DNA from 2 places in the Luteococcus sp. H91 genome. Region 2 is predicted to be linked to the other one. Evidence: predicted binding sites of a transcription regulator. Region 2 holds the regulator's gene; the other holds the start of a gene.

Region 1 (9,830 bases), on a different contig from region 2:
GGGCGAGCTTCTTCGACCCGGGGAAGACCTCGATCGGGTTGCGGGCGTAGACCACCTGCCGCATCCGATGGCTGATCTCGTATCGGTCCGACGGAGTGATCCCGGACGGATCGATCACCGGCTTCAAGGTCACCCGAGTGTGTCCCAGCAACTCCCCGAGCCACTGCGCCAGCACGGGACCACACCGCTCGACCCGGGCCATCCCGTCCAGCTCGGCCAAGGTGTTCTCCTCCAGGTGCACCACCACCGACGCGGGCGGCAGCAGCAGCTCCGGATCCACCATGATCGTCCCGCAGGTGTGCCCGCGCTGCCCCGCCGCCGGACACCCGGCACCCACGAGGTCATCGGGCTCGTCGGTATCGGCCAGCGGCAAGTGCGGATCATCCGCCTCATCCAGCAGGCTCGCCTGCAGGAACTGCAAGGCCTGGGCGGGCGAGGCGAGCATGCCCAGCCCCGACGCCCGCAGCACATCCGACGATTCGCTGCGCCCACCCTGCCGCAGGATCGACGCGATCCTGTTCAGCTGCGCGTCCAGGAAGATCGCATCCGACGCCAGCAACTGCGCCTCAACATGCGTCACCCCGTCCCGTGAGGGATCCAGCCACACCCCGCGCGAGGCCAGCGCCGCCTCATGGGCACTCTGCGCCTCGGACTCCGGAGTGAGCTCGAGCACCCTGGCCTCGCAGATGGTGATCAGCCGATGGTTCGTCACCCCGCCGACCAGCGGAGTCAGGTCCCGATCCAGCACCCGCGCTTGAGCCAGGGGCAGGCGCTGGGCGATGGCGATGATGCTCCGTGCGACGACGACCCGCAGGAAACCCTGCTCAACCTTCTCCCACAGGCCGGGCATCCGGTGCCGCAAGGACAACGCATCACCGATCAGCCGCTCCGCGGACTCGCGAGTCACATCCAAGGCCGCCGACAGTTCCAGCGGCGCGAACTCCGCCACCAGCGGCGTCCCGTCATCACCGAGCTGCAGCAGGCGTTCGCCGTGCAGGCAAACCGGCCGACCTGCCTCGCCCGGCTCGTCATCGACGGTGGAGTGCAGATCGGCGAAGTGCGCCGCGAGCAGGAAGTGATCGGCCTCGGCCATCCAGGAGCGGCGACGGGCGCTCAGCATCGCGTCCACCGTCTGCGCAGAGGTCAGATTCGTGCTGTCGGATGTGCTCATGTGGACACCTCCCCCGAGATGATCAGCGCTGCTGTTGATGCAACTTATTCTACTTCATCTTGCTCTACTCAACAAGGTAATTCTTTGTCATGTTTCGAACATTTTTCCTAGTTTCCCAGTGGGTTTGTGAGAGTGTGGTTGCGTCCGCGTTGGGTTGGTGGGTCGGGGCTGCGGCGTCCCCTCCCTCCTCCCTGCAGAGGGTTCAGATCCGCGCGTGGCCGGGTTTCAACCATCTCAGCGCCTCCGCCCCGACCCACCAACCCAACGCTCAGCTCTTGCCCCCCTCTGGCTTTGGCTTGTCGACTCTGCGGAGTCTCGGAGGACCGCTCCGCGGCCCGTCCTCGACCCCGCCTCACGCATGAACTCGCTGCCCCGAAGAGATCACGCCTGGAGGGCGAGGGCGAAGGGTAGGACGGCGGGGGCACCGGCCTGGCGTAGCGCCGTCGCGGCCACCGTCATGGTCCAGCGGGAGTCCACCAGGTCGTCGACCAGCAGGACCGGGCCGGGTACCGCAGCAACCTGACCGGCCAGACCGGGCCCCACCACGATCCGATCCCAGATGCCGGCCAGCCGGAAGGCCGAATTGCCGCCGGGCTCCCCGGTCGGGCCACCGTCGGCAAGATCAAGAGCACCAAGATCAGCCATCCGGCCCAGCCCCGCCAGCCCGGAGGCCAGGGAACCCACCAGCCGCGGATGGGCGCGGGAGGGCACGTGCGCCACGGCCACCGGGCGCTCGGCCCAGTCCCACTCCCGCAGCACCGGGATGCAGGCGCGCAGCACCTCGTCGGGCAGCGGCGCGTCGGGCTCGGCCAGCAGGGCGCGCAGTCGCTGCCCCATGCCAAGATCGGTCAACCGGGCCAACACTCGCCCCAGTTCGGGGCCGTCCTTGATCTTGCCCTTCACCGGCACGCCCAGCCGGTCCATCCCGGTGGGCCATTGGGCGCGCGGCTCCAGCAGCACCCCGGGCCGGTCCAACGCATTGCGAGCAGCCACCACCGCGGCGTCGGGCAGCGACGGATCGAACCACTGCCCCGCGCACACATCACACCGACCGCAGTCGCGCGCCTCCGGATCATCCAGTGCCTCGGTGAGGAAGGCCATCCGGCAGCGATCGCCCTGCTGGTAGTCCACCATCAACTGCTGTTCCCGTTGCCGGGCCTGGGCCACCCGGGCGTAGCGTTCAGCGTCGTAGACCCACGGCTGGCCGGTGGCCGTCCAGCCACCCTTCACCCGCTGCACCGCCCCGTCCACGTCCAGCACCTTCAACAACAGTTCCAGCCTGGTGCGGCGCACGTCGACGATGGTCTCCAGCGCCGCCGTCGAGAGCGGTCGGCCCGCCTCGGACAAGGCCTGGATCACCGCCGCGGCCTGCCCCTGGTCGGGCATGGAGGCCGTCGCGAAGTAGTGCCAGATGTCCCGATCCGCCGCCGACGGCAGCAGCAGCACGTCGGCATTGACAGCACCACGCCCCGCACGGCCGACATGCTGGTAGTAGGCGACGGGTGAGCTGGGCGCCCCCAGATGGATCACGAAACCAAGATCAGGTTTGTCGAAGCCCATCCCCAATGCGGAGGTGGCCACCAGCGCCTTCAGCTCATTGCCGCGCAACGCATTCTCCAACTGCTCCCGCTCGGCGGTGTCGGTGCGCCCCGTGTAGGCCTTCACCGCGTAGCCGGCCTCGGTCAGCGCCCGGGCGACGTCTTCGGCGGCGGAGACGGTCAGCGTGTAGATGATCCCCGAACCGTCGAAGTCCCCCAGATGGGCACTCAGCCAGGCCAGCTGGGTCTCGGCGTGCGGCAGGCGCAGTACCCCGAGCCGCAGTGATTCCCGGGAGAGCGGCCCGCGGATGGTGAGCACCCGGTGCCCGCCGGCGCCCAGCTGCTCCGCGACGTCGGCCACCACGCGGGAATTGGCGGTGGCGGTGGTGGCCAGTACCGGCGTCTGGGCCGGTAGGTCCACCAGCAGGTCCTTGATCCGTCGGTAGTCGGGCCGAAAGTCGTGCCCCCAGTCGGAGATGCAGTGTGCCTCGTCCACCACCAGCAGGCCACAGCGCGCCGCCAGATCGGGCAGCTGTTCGGCCCGGAAGCTGGGGTTGTTCAGCCGTTCCGGGCTGATCAGCAGCACGTCCACCTCGTCGCGGGCCAGCGCCCCGGAGACCTCTGCCCAGTCCGTCGCATTGGCCGAATTCATCGTGACGGCCGACACCCCTGCCCTTTCGGCGGCGGCAATCTGGTCCCGCATCAGCGCCAGCAGCGGGCTGACGATCACCGTCGGGCCGGCCCCCTGCGCCCGACGCAACGCGGTGGCGACGAAGTACACGGCGGACTTGCCCCAGCCGGTGCGCTGCACCACCAGGGCCCGTTCCCGCTTCTCCACCAGGGCCAGCACGGCCTCCAGCTGCCCGTCGTGGAAGGTGACGTCCTCACGCCCCACCAACCGTCGCAGCACGCCCAGCGCCTGCTCCGCCACCGTCTGGCCCGACAACGTCTGACGACGCTTGTCCGGCACCACCCCCGGTGTCCGCGGGGCCGGGCGTGCGGACTCCACATCGGCGGGCGGCAACCACTCCTCGTCGGGCGGAAATTCATCGGCGGGAGGCTCATCGAACGGGTGCTGGCTCATGGCTCCACCCTAGGAGCCAGCACCGACATTTTCGTCGGCCCATCCGGGCCCGTTCGCGGCCCCGTCGCGTGATACAACCGAGAGGACTCGCGACGCCCACTTCCAAGGACCTGGCACTCGTCATGACAACGCGCCATCACACCACCACCGAGCACCCCAGCAGTCAGCCGCTCAGGCTGGCCGTCGGCTTTGCCCTGACCGCCAGCCTGGCCCTCGGCGGTTGCGCACACACGGAGTCTGGTGCCACGGTGCAGCCCGTCATGGCCTCCTCCGCCTCGGCCAGTGCCGTCGAGCCGACTTCGGCCACGCCGACGCCCAAGCCCACCCCCACGGGGCCGTCGAAGGTGGTTGACCAGGGGCCGCTGGTGCTCACCCCGGTCACCAAGGTGAACAACGACCGGCCCAACAAGAAGCTGGTCAAGCCCACGTGCGCGCTGCCCGGGATCACCATTGGCCCCACCGCCATGAGCCCCGCCGGCAAGCCCACCAACACCGCCTGGCCGGCCGACCGCCAGCTCAAGCCGGGCACGAACCATGCCCCGATCGCGCAGGGCTACGCCTACCCGGCCAAGCAGGTCTTCGCATGGATGAACCACAAGGCACCGCAGCCCAAGAAGAAGATCGCCTTCCTCACCTTCGACGACGGCCCCAACGGCGTCACCACCCCGCAGGTGCTCAGGATCCTGCGCGAAGGGAAGGTGCCAGCCACCTTCTTCGTGGTCGCCCGGCAGATCGGCGAGCACAACGCGCAACTCGTGCAGCAGCAGGTGGCGGAGGGCCATTCGATCGCCATCCACTCCTACGGCCATCACTACCGTTACCTCTACCCGGGCGGCGTCGGATCCCCGACGAATGTCTCCTGTGACCTGGACTGGGCACTGGCCGCCGTGCGCTCCGCCGTCGGGCCGGACTTCCAGACCGGCGCCTTCCGCTACCCAGGCGGTCACCAGTCGTGGAAGCGGATGGGCCCCTCCGACGCCATGCTGGCCAAGCGTGGGATGAGCTACATCGACTGGAATTCGATGAATGGCGACGCCGATGCCAGCGTCCCGCATGGTTCCACCCGGGACATGATCACCAATGTTCAGCGCACGGCCCGTGCCCATGGCGCGGACAAGGACAAGGTGCTGGTGGTGCTGATGCATGACTTCCACCCGAATCCACTGACCGTCGATTCGCTGCCCACCATCATCAAGAACCTGCGCAAGCAGGGCTACAGCTTTGGCGTGATCTCCTGATCGGCCCGGCCCGGCCGACAAGCGCGAACTGGACCGGCCCCCGTTCCGCTGGGAACGAGGGCCGGTCCTGCTCTTGCCTGCGTGCCTCGCTCAGGCGCCAAGCGCGCCCTGCTGCGCGCCCGTCGGCAGCGCGGACAGGATCGCCTGCACCGTCGCCTTGGCGTCGCCGAAGCACATCGAGCTGTTCTCTCGGAAGAACAGCGGGTTCTGCACACCGGCATAACCCGCGCTCATTGAGCGCTTGAAGACGACCACCTTGCGGGCCTCCCACACCTTGAGCACCGGCATGCCGGAGATCGGCGACCCGGGCTCCATCGCGGCCGGGTTGACGGTGTCATTGGCGCCAATCACCAGCACGACGTCGGTGTCGGCGAAGTCGTCGTTGATCTCGTCCATCTCCATCACGATGTCATACGACACGTGAGCCTCCGCCAGCAGCACGTTCATGTGGCCGGGCAGGCGCCCCGCGACGGGGTGGATGGCAAAGCGCACCTGGGTGCCATTGGCCTCCATCGCCCTGGTCAACTCCGCGACGGGATACTGCGCCTGGGCAACGGCCATGCCGTAGCCGGGAGCGATGATGACGCTCTTCGCATCGGCCAGGGCGGCCGCCACCTCGGCGGCGCTCATCTCGGTGTGCTCACCCTCCACCACCGGCCCGGTCGACGTCGAGTCACCGAAGCCGCCCAGGATCACCGAGATGAAGGAGCGGTTCATCGCCTTGCACATGATGTAGCTCAGGATGGCGCCGGAGGCACCCACCAGGGCGCCGGTGATGATCAGCACGTTCATGTTCAGCATGAAACCGCTGAAGGCCGCCGCCCAGCCGGAGTAGGAGTTCAGCATCGAGATGACCACGGGCATGTCCGCGCCGCCGATGGAGGCCACCAGGTGCACGCCGAGCAGCAGCGAGATGATGGTGATCAGCACCAGCCAGATCAGCGACGGGGCCTGCACGAAGACCACGGTGAGCACGATGATGGCGATCAGCGCGGCCAGGTTCAACAGGTTGCGGCCGGGCAGGGCCAACGGCTTCGAGGCGAACTTGCCGTTCAACTTGCCCCAGGCAACGATCGAGCCGGTCAGGGTGACCGCACCGATGAAGATGCCCAGTGCCACCTCGGTCAGGTGGAAGGCATTGGCGTGCGGCGAATCCAGGTAGGAGTTGAACCCCACCAGGACAGCGGCGGCACCGACGAAGGAGTGCAGCAGCGCGATCAGCTCGGGCATGCCGGTCATCTCCACCTTCAGCGCCTTGCGGATGCCGATCGCGGCACCGGCGCCGACGGCCGCCACCAACAGCGCCACGGCCACCAGATCCGCGCCGTCGCCCTGGATGTCTGTCCAGCCCATGTAGAAGTTGGTGGCCACCAGGGCCAGGATCATGCCCAGCACGCCCAGGGCATTGCCGCGCTTGGCGGTCTCATGCTTGCTCAGCCCCTGCAGGGCAAGGATGAACAGCAGACCCGAGACGATGTACGTGGCGGTGACGAAATTGTCCAACATCTCGCTCACGCCTCCTTTCGGAACATCTGGAGCATGCGGTGGGTGACGGTGAAGCCACCGAAGATGTTGATGCTGGCAATCAGCACCGCGATGAAGCTGAGGATCTTCACGGCCCAGTTGTCACTGCCCAACTGGGTGATGGCACCCACCACGATGATGCCGCTGACGGCATTGGTGACGCTCATCAGCGGGGTGTGCAGGGCGTGGGTGACGTTCCAGACCACGTAATAGCCCACCACCACGGCCAGGGCGAAGATGCCGAAGAGCTGGACGAAGCTGTGCGGAGCGACGGTCAGCAGGGCGATCAGCGCCACCGACGCCAGGCCGATGGTCACCACCGGCTGCCACCATGGCTTGGGCGGCTTCGGGGCCTCCACGACCGCAGGCACGGCGGCCGCCGCGGCGGGGGCGGCGACGGGGGCCGCCGAGACCTGGATCGGCGGCGGCGGGAAGGTGATCTCACCATTGCGCACCGTCGTCATGGTGCGCACCACCTCGTCGTCGAAGTCGACCACGAACTGGCCATCCTTGTTCGGGGTCATCAACTTCAGGGCATTGACCAGGTTGGTGCCGTACAGCTGCGAGCTCTGCCCAGGCAGCCGGCTGGCGAGGTCCGTGTAGCCGATGATCGTGACGCCATTGTCCGTCGTGTACTTCTCGCCGGGCCGGGTCAGTTCACAGTTGCCACCGCCGAGGGCCGCCAGGTCAACGATGACCGAGCCGTCCTTCATGCTGGCCACCATCTCGCGGGTGATCAGCTTGGGCGACGGGCGCCCGGGGATCGCCGCGGTGGTGATGATGATGTCGCATTCCTTGCACTGCTCGGCGTACAGCTCGGCGGCGCGGGCCGCGAAGTCGTCGCTGGCCTCCTTGGCGTAGCCGTCGGTGCTGACCTCCTGGGAGGCCCCCCTGACGTGCAGGAAGGTGGCACCCATTGACTCCACCTGCTCGGCGGTCTCGGGGCGCACGTCGGTGGCGCGCACGATGGCGCCCATAGAGTTGGCGGCACCGATCGCGGCCAGGCCGGCGACGCCGGTTCCGGCCACGAGCACCTTGGCCGGCGGCACCTTGCCGGCGGCGGTGACCTGGCCGGTGAAGAAGCGGCCGAAGGCGTGGGAGGCCTCCACCACGGCGCGGTAGCCGGAGATGTTGGCCATGGAGCTCAAGGCGTCGAGCGCCTGGGCACGGCTGGTGCGGGGCACCATGTCCATGCTCATCGCGGTGATTCCCTGCTGTGCCAGACGCTGGGTGAGTGCCTCGTTCTGGCGGGGGAAGAGGAAGGTGATCAGCGTCGCACCGGGACGCATCATGGACAGCTGGGGCTCATCGGGCTCGTTGACACCCAGGACGATGTCGCTGGTCCAGACCGTCTGGGCATCCACTGACTGTGCGCCTGCAGCCTCGAAGGCGGCATCAGTGGCACTGGATCGGTCACCTGCCCCGTGCTCGACGACGACGTCGTAGCCGAGCTTGATCAGGTCCTGGACGGTTCTGGGTGTGGCGGCGGCCCGGTTCTCCCCCGGCTTTGATTCTCGTGGGATACCAATTCGCATGGCACGAATCTAACGGGGGGCTCCGGTCAAATCTTCGGCGGGGTGGCTCTTCGTCAAGAGATCTGCCCGTGAAGGCAAGAGTGGGCCGCGATGCTCCGCTCCCGGAGCTTCGCGGCCCACTGCCCGCCAGCTCAGCGGAGGGTCCTCACCGTCCGCTGCAGGGTGCTGACCATGTCCCGGGTGTCGTAGACGGCCTGCATCTCGCCGAAGCCCATCGTGACCACTTCGACGTGGGTACCGGTGACCGTCACCCCAGTGGTGACGAAACCGCGGTTGCCGGTCTCGCCATCGGTGATGTTGACCGCATTCACGCGGGCCCGCTCCCCACTGCGCAGGGTGATGGTGCGGTTGTACTCGACGTGCTTGAGCAGCAGATCCGGGTTGGAGCGGATCATCCGCTTGCCACAGCCGGGCAGGGCCTTGCCCATGGCGTCGGCGGCGGCGACGGCCTGCTTGTGGGTCTTGAACGACGCGATGCTGGCAGCGGCACGGTTCCCGTCGCGGGTGACGTAGGTGCGGGTCAGGATGGTGTTGGGCTTGAACTTCTTCCAGCCGAACTGCATGCACGGGCTGACCGGGTACTGCCCGTCGCCCCGGTAGGTGGTGGTGGTGCGGAACCCGGCATTGCGGCCGTCCAGCAACAGGTCGTGGTGCCGAGGCAGATCCGCCTTGACCACCGGGGTGGCCTTGCGGGTGTAGGTGGGCGCTGCCGTCGTGGTTGCGGCGTGGCCAGGGCCGGCGGTGAGGGCCAGGCTGCCGCCCGCGAGGGCCAGCGTGGTGATGGTGGCGAGGTGCTTGCGGTTCATGGTCACTCCTGCGTGCCAATCCGGACCGCCCGCCATGGGCGTCCTTCTACTGGAACTACGCAGCACCCCGCCACCCGGTTGCATCAGTGCACGGAGATTCTCGGCACTTCCAGAACCCCAGCACCGGTGGTGAGTCCCAGCCACCCCAGCAGACCGGTGAGCATCGCCTCGGGGCCGGTTGCCAATCCGAACGGCAGGGCCGCGGCGGTGGGCTGCTCGGTGCTCTGCGCGGGCCGGACCCGGTCCAACACCCCGATACCGGCGTGGGCCTTGACCTGCACCTTGGCGCGATCCAGTTGGGCCAGTTCACAAGCCCTTTCAACGGCGAGCTCCAGCCCGCCCAGGTGATCCACCAGACCGCGCTCGTGGGCGTCACGGCCCGTCCACACCCGGCCGCGCGCCAGCGGCTCCAGCTGGGCGTGCTCCATCCCGCGGTCGGCGGCGGCCTTGCGGGTGAAGTCGTCGTAGATCCGATCCAGCCACAGGTTCAGCTTGGCCCATTGCTCGTCGGTGAAATACGAGTCGCTCGCGAGCATCCCGGCATTGCCACCGGAGGTGATCGCCTCATGCACCAGCCCCACCTTGTCGTAGAGCCCCTTGGTCACCAGCTTGCCGGCCAGCACCCCGATGGAGCCGGTCAGGGTCGCGGGCAGGGCGACGATCTCATTGGCGCCCATCGACACGTAGTAGCCGCCCGAAGCCGCATAGGTGCCCATCTGTGCCACCACCGGCCGGCCCGCCTCGCGGGCCTGGTGCACCGCCCGCCAGATGGTGTCCGAGGCGACGGCGGAACCGCCGGGCGAATCCACCCGCAGCACGATCGCCTTCACCTTGTCGTCGCGGCAGGCGGCGCGCAGCTGTTCACAGACCACGTCGGCGCCGGTCTCCGGATCACCCATGCCGGGCGGACGGCCGCGGCCCATCACGATACCGC
Region 2 (9,830 bases):
GCGGCGACATCCTGGCCGCCGCGCTGGAGGACACCGAGCTGGCTCGGATCACCCAGCCGTGCGCCGCCACCACCGCGTTCGAGACCATTCGCGACGTCTCCCGCCGGGTGGTCACCGGGCTGGGCAGCAAGGCCGAGAAGGGCAAGAAGGACGTCGACCCCGAACAGCAGCAGGCCGCCAGCGCCGTCAAGGAGGTCTTCGACATCGCCGAGCGGATGGCGGCGCTCAGCAGCAATGACGTGGTCTGGGTGAGCGAGCGGGAACGCTTCGGGCGGCAGGCGCAGGTGGCGCCGCTGAGCGTCGCCGGGTTGATGCGCGAGCGGGTGCTGGGCGAGGCGACCACCATCATGACGTCGGCGACGCTGAAGATCGGCGGCGACTTCAACCAGGTGGCCGGGCAGATCGGGCTGCGGAAGGCGGACCGGCTGGAGGGGGAGCGGCACGATCCGGACAACCCGCTGGCCTGGCGGGCGCTGGACGTCGGCACCCCGTTCAACTACCAGCGGCAGGGCATCCTGTACTGCGCCACCGGACTGCCCAATCCACGGCGCGACGGGATCACCCAGGAGGCGCTGAGCGAGGTCGCCGAGTTGGTCTGGGCGGCGGGCGGCCGCACCCTGGGGCTGTTCGCATCGCAGAAGGCCGCCGAGACCGCCGCCGCACACGTCCGCAAGCAATTGCCCAAGATGACCATCCTGTGCCAGGGCGACGCCCAGCTCTCCGAGCTGACCCGACGTTTCGTGGCGGAGCCGGAGGTCTGCCTGTTCGGCACCGTCAGCCTCTGGCAGGGGATCGACGTGCCGGGCGAGACCTGCGAGCTGGTGATCATCGACAAGATTCCCTTCCCGCGCCCCGACGACCCGCTGATGCAGGCCCGCCAGCAGGCGGTGGCCGAGGCCGGCGGCAATGGCTTCATGTCGGTGGCGGCCACCCATGCCGGGCTGCTGCTGGCCCAGGGCGCCGGCCGGCTGATCCGACGGGTCAGCGACAAGGGCGTGGTGGCGGTGCTGGATCCCAGGCTGGTGACCGCCCGCTATGGCGGCTTCCTGCGCGCATCGATGCCGGACTTCTGGATGACCCGGGATCGGGAGGTTGCCGTCCAGGCGCTACGACGCCTGCAGGCCGCGCGGGAATAGTCGATCAGACGCGGCGCAGGACCGCGACCACCTTGCCCAGGATCTTCGCGTGGTTGCCGTCAATGGGGGAGTAGGACTCGTTGTGCGGCAGCAGCCAGACCTGGCCGGGGGTCTTCTTCAGCGTCTTGACGGTGGCCTCGTCGTCCAGCAGCGCCGCGACGATGTCTCCATTGTTGGCGTCGGGCTGCTGCCGGACCACCACCCAGTCGCCGTCGCAGATGGCGGCCTCCACCATCGAGTCACCGTGCACCTCCAGCATGAAGGTGACGCCGTCACCGACCAGCTGCTTGGGCAGCGGGAAGACCTCCTCGAGGTGTTCCTCGGCCAGGATCGGGCCGCCGGCGGCGATCCGGCCGACCATGGGCACGTTCACCGCACTGGGGAAGGCATCGTTGATCCCGGTGATGTCCCCGGTGGGTTCGGCGGTGGGGGCGGACGCTTCATGCTGCGCCTTGAGCGAATTGGGTAGGTGCAGTTCCATCGCGCGCGGCTGGCCGGGCTTGCGGTGGATGAAGCCCTTGAGCTCCAGCTGCTTCAGCTGGTGGGCGACGCTGGAGGAGCTGGCCAGGCCGGCGGCGTCGCCGATCTCCCGGAAGCTCGGCGGGTAGCCGTGGGTGGCCAGCGAGTCGCGGATGATCTCCAGCATTCGTCGCTGGCGTCCGCTCAGGCCGTCGACGTCGACCGGGCCGTCGGGCAGCATCTTGATCCGTCCACGGCCTGCCAGTTCCCGACGAACCTGCTCATTGGTGGGGCGGCCCACGGGGCGCTTGCCCTTCTTGCCGGTCTTCTTCTCGTCGCCTGTCGCCATGGCTCAATCCTAGACTCCACAGGTGTTCGATTCAAACGCTTGTTCGAGGTGTGTCGGGCTCTTCCTGGGTGTGGCATCAGGCGTCCCGCAAAAAATGTCAGAGGCGCCTGTTTGACTCATGCTAACCCTCGATCGGGTGGTCTTCCCCGGAGGAGACGGCACGCCATTCGAACGACTGTTTGAATGGATCGGACGGGGGCGCTAGTATTTGTGTCGAACACTCGTTCGAAGGCCGGATGGGTCCTCGAGCAGGTTCGCCCAAGACCAAGGAGTAACCATGAGTGCATCGCTGATTGCCAAGGCCGAGGCCGTCACCCCGGCTCCGACCCGCCGCCGCGTGCGTGAGCCGCAGCTGCGGGGGCCCCAGGCTCGTCCGCAGGGGCTGGCCGCCCCGGGTGGCCGTCCGCTCCAGCCGGTTGCTCCGGGTGGGCACGGCGTCCCCGTCCAGCTCGTGCTGGACGTCCCGCTGCCGAGGCGCACCGTCCCCGCCCCGGCCGGTTCCGGCACGCGGGTGCAGCTGACCGATCGCGGGATCCTGGCCATCGTCATCCTGTTGGCCGTGATTGCGGTCGCCACCGTCGTGATCGGCCTGGTCTCCTTCTTCAGCGTGAGCAATGCACCGCTGGAAGAGGGCGCGCCGCAGCAGAGCGTCGCCGCCAGCCTGCAGAGCTAGCCCGCGCGCAGCGAAGGCCCCGACCCAATTGAACTGGTCAAAGGGGTCGGGGCCTTCGCGGGGAGCCGCTTGGCTGTGCCTACTTGGTGTCGATCACCAGAGTGCCGACGATCTTGTCCGCGATGGTCTGGCGCTTCTTGTCCCACAGCGGGAAGAGGTAGCCGACAAGACAGATGATCGCGTCGATGAAATGGGCGAGCTGGCGCAGGAAGGCCTTCAGTGGGCCGATCGGCTGGCCGGTCTCCTCTCTGACCAGCTTGGTGCCCATCACCTGGCGGCCGACCGAGACGCCATTCTTGCCGTCCCGGTAGACCATGTTGTAGAAGAACCAGGCCCACGCGAGGAGCATGAGGATGATGCCGAACGTGGGGTTGGTGCCCTCTGGCATGTTGGGATCCCATGTGCTCTCCAGGCCAACCATCGGCTCGGCGATGCGGTACAAGATGCTGTAGGGGAGCCAATCGATGATGTAGCTGGCCACACGCTTCACCCACGGGGTCAGCTTGGCGCCGCCATAGGGCTGGCCGTAGCCGGGCTGGGCGTACATCGCATTGGGGTTGGCCATCGCATTCGGATCGCCATAGGCCGGCGCGCCATGGATCTGCTGGCCATAGGGATCGCCAGTGGGCTGGCCGTAGGGATTGGCCGACGGCTGCGCGTAGGGGTCGCTCGCGGAAGGCTGCGGGTAGGCCTGCGGCTGCTGGCCGTAGGGATTGGCCGACGCCTGGCCATAGGGGTCATGGGCGGCCGGCTGCACCGGCTGCGCCGGCTGGCCGTAGGGATTGGCCGGCGGCTGGCCGGCCGGATTCTGGTTGCCCGCATTCTGCGGATTCCACGGGTCGTTGTTGGGGGTGTTGTTGTTGGGGAAGTCGTTCACAAGGGCCTCCGGGTTGGTGATCTGCCTTGATGCTAGGGGGCCAGTGGGGCAGCTGGAGCGCCACACACCGTTGCCCGGTGAGTCTTCAGCCGAAAGCGGGCAGAATCGACCACATGGAAGCCCCATCCTTCGACGCCAACCGCGCCCTGCGCGGGGTGGGTGCGTTGGCGCTGGTCGCTGCCGGGCAGCTGGGGCTGGTGCTCGTGCTGGGGCGGGGTGTGCCCTGCCCGTTGCGTGCCACCACCGGACTGCTCTGCCCGGTCTGTGGCAGCACGACGGCCGGTCTGCACCTGCTGCGGGGCGAGTGGCTCGCCGCCTGGCAGGCCAATCCCTTCGCCCTGCTGGTGGGGGCGGGGCTGACGCTGTGCACGCTGGCCTGGCTGGTGGAGGCTCGCGGTGGCCCGGCGCTGCGCCCGCCGCGGTGGCTGCGGCCACTGACCTTCGATCGGGTGCTGGTGCTGATGGCCGGTCCGGCGCTGGTCTTCGCGGTGCTGCGAAACCTGCCCTGAGATCGGCTGCGCGGGGAGCGATTGTGCGCCCGGCGAAGCATCCGGTCAAGGCGGCACGCGGGGCTGGTCGGGAGTTGCCGAAAAGCCAGCCGACGCGCCGCCGACACACCTCTGAGAGCGGTTTGACGTTGTGTCCCGAACGACCTACGGTAGCTACATCTAGTGGTTGCAGGCGTGTGATTCATCTACAGCTAGTGGTTGAAGGCACAAGGGTTGCCCACTTGTCCAGTCCATCGACGACACCTTCGGGTGCATGTCGTCATGCGCCCGAAAGGAGCCCGCCATGCACTGTCCCTTCTGTCGCAATGCCGACTCCCGGGTGCTCGACTCCCGGGCCGCGGACGACGGTTGCAGCATTCGCCGTCGCCGCCAGTGCCCGGCCTGCGAGCGCCGGTTCACCACCATCGAGCAGGTCCAACTCTCCGTCGTGAAGAAATCCGGCGTCGCCGAACCCTTCAACCGGGACAAGGTGATCTCCGGCGTCCGCAAGGCCTGCAAGGGCCGCCCGGTCAGCGAGGCCGATCTGGCCCGGCTCGGCCAGCGGGTGGAGGAGAGCCTGCGGGCCAGCGGCCAGGGGGAGATCCCCACCGACGAGGTCGGCGTGGCCATCCTCGACCCCTTGCGGGAACTCGACCCGGTGGCCTACCTGCGCTTCGCCAGTGTCTACCAGCACTACCAGAGCGTCGAGGACTTCGAGACCGAGATCGCCCGCCTGCGCAGCACCACACCCAAGACAAGCTCCCAATCCGACGATGAACCCACCGAAGAAGGCTGATATGACCGAGACCACCAGGACCACACGCCGCAGCACCAAGAAGGCGCCCGGCCTGACCATCGAACGCGTCTTCTCCACCGAGGGTGTCCATCCCTATGACGAGGTGACCTGGGAGAAGCGCGACGTCGTCCAGACCAACTGGAAGACCGGCGAGAGCGTCTTCGAGCAGAAGGGCGTCGAGTTTCCCGACTTCTGGAGCCTGAATGCCTCCACCATCGTCACCACCAAGTACTTCCGCGGCGCCCTGGGCACCCCGCAGCGCGAGACCGGCCTGAAGCAGCTGATCGATCGCGTGGTCACCACCTACTCCAAGGCGGGCCTGGAGCACGGCTACTTCGCCACCGAGGCCGACGCCCAGGTCTTCGAGGACGAGCTGCGCTGGATGCTGCTGCACCAGTACTTCAGCTTCAACTCCCCGGTCTGGTTCAATGTCGGCACCGCCAGCCCGCAGCAGGTCAGCGCCTGCTTCATCCTGAGCGTCGACGACTCGATGGATTCCATCCTGAACTGGTACAAGGAGGAGGGCTTCATCTTCAAGGGCGGCTCCGGCGCCGGCCTGAACCTGTCCCGGATCCGTTCCTCCAAGGAGCTGCTGAGCTCCGGCGGCACCGCGTCGGGGCCGGTGAGCTTCATGCGCGGCGCCGACGCCAGCGCCGGCACCATCAAGTCCGGTGGCGCCACCCGTCGCGCCGCCAAGATGGTGGTGCTGGACGTCGACCACCCGGACATCGTGGAATTCGTCGAGACCAAGGCGCGCGAGGAAGACAAGATCCGCGCCCTGCGCGACGCCGGTTTCGACATGGATCTGGGCGGCAAGGACATCACCAGCGTCCAGTACCAGAACGCCAACAACTCGGTGCGGGTCAGCGACGAGTTCATGACCGCCGTCGAGGGCGACACCATGTTCGGCCTGAAGGCCCGCGGCGACGGCCGCACCATCGAGGAGGTGAAGGCCACCGAGCTGTTCACCAAGATCGCCACCGCCGCGTGGGAGTGCGCCGATCCGGGCATCCAGTACAACGACACCATCAACGACTGGCACACCAACCCGAACACCGGGCCGATCACCGCATCCAACCCGTGCAGCGAGTACATGAGCCTGGACAACTCGTCCTGCAACCTGGCCAGCCTGAACCTGCTGAAGTTCCTGGGTGACGACGACGTCTTCGACGCCGAGAAGTTCACCAAGGCCGTCGAGCTGATCATCACCGCGATGGACATCAGCATCTGCTTTGCCGACTTCCCGACCGAGGCGATCGGCGAGACCACCCGCAACTTCCGCCAGCTGGGCATCGGCTACGCCAACCTGGGCGCCCTGCTGATGGCGCTCGGCCTGGGCTACGACTCCGAGGGTGGCCGGGCGCTGGCCGCCGCCATCACCTCGCTGATGACCGGCACCTCCTACCGGCGCAGCGCCGAGCTGGCCGCCGTCGTCGGGCCGTACAACGGCTACGCCGAGAATGCCGAGCCGCACCAGCGGGTGATGCGCAAGCACCAGGCCGCCAGCGAGGCGCTCAAGCCGCTGCACACCAATGACAACCTGGTGGCCAAGGCTGCCGCGGACCAGTGGGAGCAGGTGGTCAGCCTGGGCGCCACCAACGGCTTCCGCAATGCGCAGGCCTCCGTGCTGGCCCCCACCGGCACCATCGGCTTCATGATGGACTGCGACACCACCGGTGTGGAGCCCGACTTCAGCCTGGTCAAGTTCAAGAAGCTGGTGGGCGGCGGCTCGATGCAGATCGTCAACCAGACCATCCCGCGCGCCCTGAAGAACCTGGGCTACGGCACCGCCGACGCCGACCAGATCGTCGCCTACATTGCCGAGCACGGTCACGTGATCGACGCCCCGGTGCTCAAGTCCGAGCACTACGAGGTCTTCGACTGCGCCATGGGTGCCCGCGCCATCCAGCCGATGGGCCATGTGCGGATGATGGCTGCCGTCCAGCCCTTCCTGTCTGGCGCGATCAGCAAGACGGTCAACCTGCCCGAGTCCGCGACGGTGGAGGAGATCGCCGACGTCTACCTGCAGGGCTGGAAGCTGGGCCTGAAGGCCCTGGCCGTCTACCGTGACAACTGCAAGGTGGGCCAGCCCCTGAGCGACGGCAAGAAGGGTGACGGCAAGAAGGTGGCCGACGCCGCCGAGGCGGCCGCTGCTCCCGCCCCGGCTCCCGAGGTGCGGATCGAGTACCGGCCGCGGCGTCGCCGCCTGCCCAAGAGCCGCGACGGTCGCACCACCAGCTTCTCGGTGGCCGGCGCCGAGGGCTACATGACCTCCAGCCAGTACGAGGACGGTCAGCTGGGCGAGGTCTTCCTGAAACTGGGCAAGCAGGGTTCCACCCTGGCCGGCGTGATGGACGCCTTCTCGATCGCGATCTCCATCGCGCTGCAGTACGGCGTGCCGCTGGAGACCTATGTGCAGAAGTTCACCAACCAGAAGTTCGAGCCGGCCGGCATGACCGACGACCCGGACATCCGGATCGCGCAGTCCATCATGGACTACATCTTCCGTCGGCTGGCGCTGGACTACCTGAGCTTCGACGAGCGCAGCGAGCTGGGGATCTACACCTCCGCCGAGCGCGCCCGCTACGTGGAGACCGGCTCCTACATCAGCGAGGAGGACGAGGCGGCGATGCCCGAGTCCGAGTCCCTGAAGAATGATGCCGCCGACGACCTGCGGGTGGATGAGGCGGGCCCGATCCAGCCGTCGCTGATCCAGGCCACGCCCAGCGTGCAGCAGGAGACGGTGGGCAGCGCGCACACCACCACGGAGATGATGGAGGGCCTGACCGGGCACGCCATCGACGCGCCGCTGTGCATGACCTGCGGCACCAAGATGCGCCCCAGCGGTTCCTGCTATGTCTGCGAGGGTTGCGGCTCCACCAGCGGTTGCAGCTGATCCAGATCAAGACAGGTGCCCAGCCTTGCATGGCTGGGCACCTGTCGGCACGGCTGGGGCACGGGTGAGCAGGTGGCCCGGCCAGCAGCCTGACCGTCGGGCGGCATTGTCTGGCTGGCTCACCTCTCAGGCGAGCGCAACACCAGGGCGCGCAGGGCCAGGTGCAGGTCGAGGCGGCCCGGACCCGACTGCCAGCCCTCGCCCAGGAGGCTGGCCGAGCAGGGCATCAAGCCCGCTACGTGATCGAATGCGCCGGCCATGGGCACCCGCAAGATCGGCCCGGCGCTGGCGGCCAGCTGCACCGTGGTGATCAAGCCAGCGTCCGCGACTCCATTGACCATGCTCTACCTGATGCAGACCCTGCAGGACGTGGGCGTTCCCGACGGCGTGGTGAACTGCGTGGTCAGCTCGAAATCGAGCGTCGTCTCGAAGCCGATCCTAGACGATCCGAGGTTGCGCAAGTTGACCTTCACCGGGTCGACCGAGGTGGGGCGGGCGCTGCTGCAGCAGGCGTCCGCGAGTGTCCTACGGACGTCGATGGAGCTCGGCGGCAATGCGCCCTTCGTGGTGCTGCACGACGCAGACGTGGCCCAGGCGGTGAAGGGCGCCATACCCGCCAAGTTCCGCAACAACGGCGAGGCCTGCACCGCAGCCAACCGCTTCTACGTCCACCGTGACCTGGCCGAACAGTTCCTGACGCAATTGGTGGCCGAGGTCGAGAAGCTCGTTGTCGGGCCCGGAAATTGCGAGGGTACGACGCTGGGCCCGCTGGTCGACCAGGCCACCCTCGACAAGGTCGCCGAACTCACCGAGGACGCCGTCGCGAAGGGAGCTCGGGTGCTCACCGGCGGGAAATGCGTCGAGCGGGATGGTTTCTTCTTCGAGCCCACCGTGCTGGCCGACGCGCGGCTGCTGAAGGAGGAGATCTTCGGACCGGTCGCCCCGATCGTGGTGGTCGACTCGGACGAGGAGGCGATCACCCGCGCTAACGACACCGAGTTCGGGCTGATGTCCTACGTCTTCTCGCGCGACGTGTCGAGCGGTCTGAAGGCCGTCGAGCAGATCGAGTCGGGCATGGTGGCCTTCAACACGGGCGTCGTCTCAAACCCGGCTGCCCCCTTTGGCGGGGTGAAGCAGTCCGGCCTCGGACGCGAGGGCAGTCACGAGGGCCTGGAGGAGTACTTGGAGACGAAGTACGTCGGAATCACGCTCTGACGAGGGTGTTCCTGGCAGGACGAGTACCACCATGCAGGCAGGAGAACGCACAGACCAGGCCCTCCGGCCTCAGCGGACGGACGTTGCGACTGATCGCCCGGGGACTGCTACTGGTGTCACGTTGGCGGCGTCCTTCGTCAGAGGCAGAGTCGAGATCTGGTGCTTCTAACGGGGCTGCCGCGTCACTGGCTGCAAGGCGGCCGCGTGGCCCTTGTCATTCACCCACTGATGGATTCGCTGGATTGGCACGGTAGATTACGGGCAAATCAGGTTCGCATCCCATCCCCAGGAGTTTCCGATGACCCCCCGCACCCTCCGTCTGGCTGCCGCACTGGCGGCTCCCTTGCTGGCGCTGTCGTCCTGCTCTGCGCAGCCCACCCAGCCGACCCCCTCGGCCGTCGCCAGTGCCAGCGGCGGCTCCGACGTCCTGGAGCGACTGGGCCTTGCTGATGCGGATGCCGTGACGCTGGTCAACACCCTGGACCGCTCCACCGACGCGCGCCCGCTGGACCTCAAGGCCTCGGTGAAGGCCAACGAGGTGGTGCTCACCGACGGCGCGGGCGAGCGCATTCTGCCGCTGCCGGCCGACAAGTTCTACCTGTCGATCGCGCCCTACCGCGAGACCACCCACGAGTGCTTCGCGCACAGCCTGTCCGGCTGCCAAGGCGAGCAGGTGAACAAGCAGGTCAAGCTCACCATCACGGACCAGCAGGGCAAGAAGCTGGTGGACAAGCAGACCAGCACCGCCACCAATGGCTTCGTCGGGGTCTGGTTGCCGCGTGACATCTCCGGCACCGTCACCGCGACGATCGATGGCCGCACCGGCACGGTGCCCTTCGCCACCACCGCCGACAGCCCGACCTGCCTGACCACCCTGCAACTGCGCTGAGGGCGGCCCGAACCGCTGCGGGATCCGCCCGCGCGGGAGTAACGTCGATCCA

The links. The regulator LexA, encoded in region 2, represses DNA repair genes until DNA is damaged. The targets are predictions, from matches to a motif close to TCGAACANNTGTTCGA.
Positions count from the first base shown of each region.
Region 1: the regulator LexA is predicted to act here: its motif matches at 1,266-1,281, upstream of AAEX57_RS08425 (DUF222 domain-containing protein).

Region 1 is NZ_JBCDMV010000014.1:52,034-61,863, reverse strand. Features, by position in the region: gene AAEX57_RS08425 (DUF222 domain-containing protein) at 1-1,171, opposite strand, end outside; gene AAEX57_RS08420 (RecQ family ATP-dependent DNA helicase) at 1,553-3,793, opposite strand; gene AAEX57_RS08415 (polysaccharide deacetylase family protein) at 3,916-5,031, shown strand; gene pntB (Re/Si-specific NAD(P)(+) transhydrogenase subunit beta) at 5,122-6,537, opposite strand; gene AAEX57_RS08405 (Re/Si-specific NAD(P)(+) transhydrogenase subunit alpha) at 6,543-8,090, opposite strand; gene AAEX57_RS08400 (hypothetical protein) at 8,222-8,896, opposite strand; gene sppA (signal peptide peptidase SppA) at 8,980-9,830, opposite strand, start outside.
Region 2 is NZ_JBCDMV010000023.1:22,782-32,611, reverse strand. Features, by position in the region: gene AAEX57_RS12280 (ATP-dependent DNA helicase) at 1-1,136, shown strand, start outside; gene lexA (transcriptional repressor LexA) at 1,141-1,944, opposite strand; gene AAEX57_RS12270 (hypothetical protein) at 2,222-2,617, shown strand; gene AAEX57_RS12265 (RDD family protein) at 2,697-3,494, opposite strand; gene AAEX57_RS12260 (DUF2752 domain-containing protein) at 3,608-4,003, shown strand; gene nrdR (transcriptional regulator NrdR) at 4,287-4,778, shown strand; gene AAEX57_RS12250 (vitamin B12-dependent ribonucleotide reductase) at 4,780-7,674, shown strand; gene AAEX57_RS12245 (aldehyde dehydrogenase family protein) at 7,933-8,889, shown strand; gene AAEX57_RS12240 (CueP family metal-binding protein) at 9,188-9,778, shown strand.